DNA from 2 places in the Streptomyces sp. NPDC001219 genome. Region 1 is predicted to be linked to the other one. Evidence: riboswitches for the same ligand, from Rfam matches in the RefSeq annotation. Region 1 holds a riboswitch; the other holds the start of a gene.
What was found. Region 1 has a riboswitch for cobalamin ahead of metE (5-methyltetrahydropteroyltriglutamate--homocysteine S-methyltransferase). Riboswitches for the same ligand answer to the same signal wherever they lie in the genome.
Positions count from the first base shown of each region.

Region 2: linked by a shared signal. The riboswitch ahead of ACWC9R_RS01590 (HoxN/HupN/NixA family nickel/cobalt transporter) and the one ahead of metE (5-methyltetrahydropteroyltriglutamate--homocysteine S-methyltransferase) in region 1 are both predicted to bind cobalamin.

Region 1 covers NZ_JBSFJF010000006.1:96,633-98,829, forward strand. The annotation lists gene metE (5-methyltetrahydropteroyltriglutamate--homocysteine S-methyltransferase) at 1-1,187, opposite strand, end outside; cobalamin riboswitch at 1,351-1,572, opposite strand; partial or broken gene ACWC9R_RS05685 (malate synthase A) at 1,795-2,076, opposite strand.
Region 2 covers NZ_JBSFJF010000002.1:21,594-23,790, reverse strand. The annotation lists partial or broken gene ACWC9R_RS01590 (HoxN/HupN/NixA family nickel/cobalt transporter) at 1-771, opposite strand, end outside; cobalamin riboswitch at 770-1,016, opposite strand; gene ACWC9R_RS01585 (alpha/beta fold hydrolase) at 1,084-1,932, opposite strand; gene ACWC9R_RS01580 (MarR family winged helix-turn-helix transcriptional regulator) at 1,929-2,197, opposite strand, start outside.

The DNA.
Region 1 (2,197 bases):
CGGGAGGCCAGGTCGGCGCGGTTCGCGGCGAGTTCGGCGGCGATGGTGTCGGTGCCCCGCGTCAGACCCCGGGCCAGGGTCACCAGCTCCGCGGTCTTCTGCTTGGCGAAGGCCAGCCAGCGCACGATCTGCGGGTCGATGTCGCGCTCGACGGCGGCGTCCAGCGGCACGTGCAGCAGTGAGCAGGACGCGGCCACGTCGACCCGTTCGGCCAGGCCGAGCAGGGTGCCGAGGGTGGCCAGCGACTTCTCCAGGTCGTTGATCCAGATATTGCGGCCGTTGACCACGCCCGCCACCAGGCGCTTGCCGGGCAGCCCGCCGACCGCCGCCAGCGCGTCGAGGTTGGCCGCGGCCGCGTCGGTGAAGTCGAGCGCCAGACCCTCCACCGGGGCCTTGGCCAGGACGGGCAGTGCGTCGCCGAGCCGGTCGAAGTACGAGGCGACCAGGAGCTGCGGCCGGTCGGTGAGGCCGCCCAGCTCGCGGTAGGCGCGCGCGGCGGCGTTGAGTTCGGCCGGGGTGCGGTCCTGGACGAGGGCGGGCTCGTCGAGCTGCACCCACTCGGCTCCGGCGGCGCGCAGGTCGGCGAGGACCTCCGCGTAGACCGGCAGCAGCCGGTCCAGGAGCGTCAGCGGCTCGAAGTCGGCGGCCACGCCGGGGGCGGGCTTCGACAACAGGAGGTAGGTGACCGGCCCGACGAGCACCGGCCGGGCGGCGAGACCGAGGGTGAGGGCCTCCCTGAGCTCGGCGACCTGCTTGCCGGAGTCGGCGGTGAAGACGGTGTCCGGCCCCAGCTCGGGCACCAGGTAGTGGTAGTTGGTGTCGAACCACTTGGTCATCTCCAGCGGCGCCACGTCCTGCGTGCCGCGCGCCATCGCGAAGTAGCCGTCGAGGGCGTCGGCCGCGACGGCGGCGCGGTGGCGGTCCGGGACGGCACCGACCATGACGCTGGTGTCCAGCACATGGTCGTAGTACGAGAAGTCACCGGTGGGCACTTCGTGGAGGCCGGCGCCGGCCAGCTGCTGCCAGTGGGAACGACGGAGGGTGCGGGCGGTCTCCCGGAGGGCGTCGGCGCCGACCGTGCCCTTCCAGTAGCCCTCGATGGCCTTCTTCAGTTCGCGGTGCTGTCCCTGGCGGGGGTAGCCGTACACGGTGGCCCGTGCTGCCGCGGCTGCGGGCTTCGCTGTCACGGAATTCTCCTTCGCGAATACGTGTCATGGTCCCGGGGACGGAACGAGGTACGCGAAGGGGTGACGGACACCCAGCGGAAGCACGGTGCGTCTGGCACGCACGGGACCGCCTGGTATGACGCCGACCCGCCCTCGAGGTCACCGGGATGTCCGTGCACGCGGGGGCGCACACGGGCAACGGGCAGGTCTTCGGACTCGCGGGCGCGCCTGCCGGAGACCTCCGGCGGGCACCTACTGGCCGTCGCTTCCCGGACGCGTGATCCAGTGCGTATGACGGCGTTCGTTCCCACTCACCGCTGCGGGGCAGTCCCGGATTCCCACCGGGTTCCCTCTTACGACGCGGCCCGTCTGGCGGACGGGGCGAACCTGTTGCCCGGCCAGCGTAGAACGCGGCCCCCGTATCGGACACCTCTGCCCACATACCGGAATGTGACATGAGACACCGGAGAGTGAGGGGCGGCACGGACGTGGCAGGGCGCGGAACGGCCTCGCTCTCCGTTCCGCGCCCGTACCCCGCAACCGCCGGGCCCCTCAGCCCGGCGGCGACCCAGGGCCCCTCAGCCCTGGTCGTAGGGGTGGCACCCGCGCCCGGCCGTACGGCCCGCGCTCATGCCGTGACCTCCGCGCGGCGCACCAGGTGCCGGGCGTAGGCCTCCGGGGTGAAGGAGGCCGGCAACTCCCTGGCCAGGGCGACCCGTTCGAACAGCGCACGGACCTCGTCGAGCCGCGCCCACGGGTACGCGGCGCCCAGCGCGGCGAGTTCGTCGTCCAGGAACCCGAGCACCGTGTCCCGGTCGACCGCGCCGTGCCGCAGCCACTGCCAGATCTGCGCCCGCGCGATCTCGGCGGCCGCCGCGTCCTCCTGCAGCCCCTCCAGCACCACCTCGCCCGCATCGGCATCGCCATCCGCTGGTTGGGCGGGAGGTCTGAGGGTGCGTTGGGGAACTTGGATGGACGGGGACGCTCGACGGCCTGCGCTGGTACCCACAGGACGCCATGGAGTGAGTTCT
Region 2 (2,197 bases), on a different contig from region 1:
TACCAGGGCAGGCCCGCCGCGGCGCCGCTGCCCGCCATCACCATCAGGGTCACCTCGGTCGCGGTGTCGAAGCCGAGCCCGAAGAGGAAGCCGAGCGGGAACATCTGGCCGGGCCGGGAGATGGAGCGGGTGAACCGCCCCAGGAAGCGGTTCATGAAGCCGCGCGCGTCGAGGCGCTGCTCCAGCTCGGCCTCGTCGTAGCGGCCGTCGCGCAGCCCGCGGAAGACCCGCCAGATCCCGGCCAGCGCGATGAGGTTGAGGGCGGCGATGAGGTAGAGGAACGTGCCCGAGACCGTGGTGCCGACGGTGCCCAGGATCTGGTGCGTACGGGACTCGTCGTTGAGCAGGGTGCCGGCGAGCTGGGCGCCGCCGGCCACCAGGGCCGCCATCGCCACGACCACGCTGGAGTGGCCGAGGGCGAACCAGAAGCCGACCGAGACCGGACGCTTGCCGTCGGCCATCAGCTTGCGGGTGGTGTTGTCGATCGCGGCGATGTGGTCGGCGTCGAAGGCGTGCCGCATGCCGAGGGTGTACGCGGTGACGCCGAGCCCGACGCCGAAGACCTGGCTGCCGACGGCGTAGTGGTTCGGGACCACGAGCAGGAAGAGCACGCCGAAGGCGACGACGTGCAGCCCGGCTATGACGGCCATCAGGCCCGCGGTGCGGAGGGTGTCCTGCCGGCGCCAGCGGAACGCGGCGGGGGCAGGGGACTTGGGAGTATTGGTGGGCAGGGCCATCCGGACGGTCACGCTCCAGCACCTCGTGGATCACTTCGTGAGATGCCGTGGCCGGTCTCCTGGCTTGGGGTTACCACCCTGCCCCTTTGCAGCCTGGGGGAGGGTGCCCGTCTCCACCCCCGCCTTCCCGGCCGCGGGCTGCGGTCAGTGGCGCCGCGGACGCGTCAGGCGCCCGCGGAAGGGGTGGAAACTTCCCGATCACAGTGGCGAGGGCCGCTCCGGACTGGGACCACAAGGTCCGTCACCGGATTCCCGAGCACCACGGCCCGGCCACTCTAGCGGCCACCCCGGAGGCACGAGGGGTGTGGGGGTTCGCCGCCTCCGGAGGGCAGCGGTGCGCCGTGGGTCAGTAGTCCAGGGACGACAGGAAGGCGTGCAGTTCGTGATCGAAGAGCGGGGTGTTCTCCAGATTGACCATATGGGCCGCCCCCGGTATGCGGACTCTTCGGGCGCCGGGGACGGTCAGGGCTATCGCGTGGGCGTTGGCGGAGATGTCCCTGCTGTCGAGATCGCCGTCGAGCACGACCGTCGGCACCCGGATCTCGCCGAGGCGGTCGGCGGCGCCGACCTCCAGGGGTATACCGGCACCCATACCGTCGGCATGGACCTCCACATTGGCCGCTGCCGAGGCGCGCATCCGTTCGCGGAAGCCCGGGTGCACCGCGGACGGCTCACGATGCGGCCCGTCCACCCACATCCGCAGGAAGTGCTCGACATACCACTCCGCGCCGTCCGGTGTGCCGATCGCCGCCACCTGCTCCTTGATGTGCTCCAGCACGAAGGGGTCGGTGAAGGCCCGGCCACTGATCCCCGGTGAGGCCAGCGCGAGGGCCGTCACCCGGCCGGGGTGGGCGAGGGCGGTGTCGAGCGCGACCCGTGCGCCGTGGGAGAGGCCGACGAGAACGGCGCTGGAGACGTCGAGTGAGTCCAGCAGGGCGCACAGGTCGTCGTGGTTGGCGTAGTCCCCGGTCACGGTGGAGGACAGGCCGTGCCCGCGGAAGTCGTAACGGATCGCGCGCAGGCCGGAGTTGACCAGCCAGGTGAACTGCTCGTCCCACATGTGCTGGTCGAGCATGCCGCCGTGCAGCAGCACCACCGCGGGGCCCGAGCCGGCCGTCTCGTAGAACAGCTCGCCCTCGTCGACCGGCACGATGCCGTTGTCGATCTCGGACCAGGCGGTGATTCTCCGCGTCATTCCCCTGACCGTCCTTCGTGCATGAGAGGGGCCGGGGCGGGTCTGCCACCGCGGCCGTCCGACGTACCGTCGTTACCGATACTGCCGTTACCGTCGTTACTGCCTTCATTGATACGACTATCACGACTGTCCTGGCTGCCCTGACTGTCGGTTTCCTCCCGTGGAACGCGCGAGCCGTTCGCCAGGTGCCGGAATTCCTCGCCGAGCCGGTCGAGTACGTGCAGCGCGGTGCGGACGTCGGCGGCGGGCAGATCGGCCAGCCGCT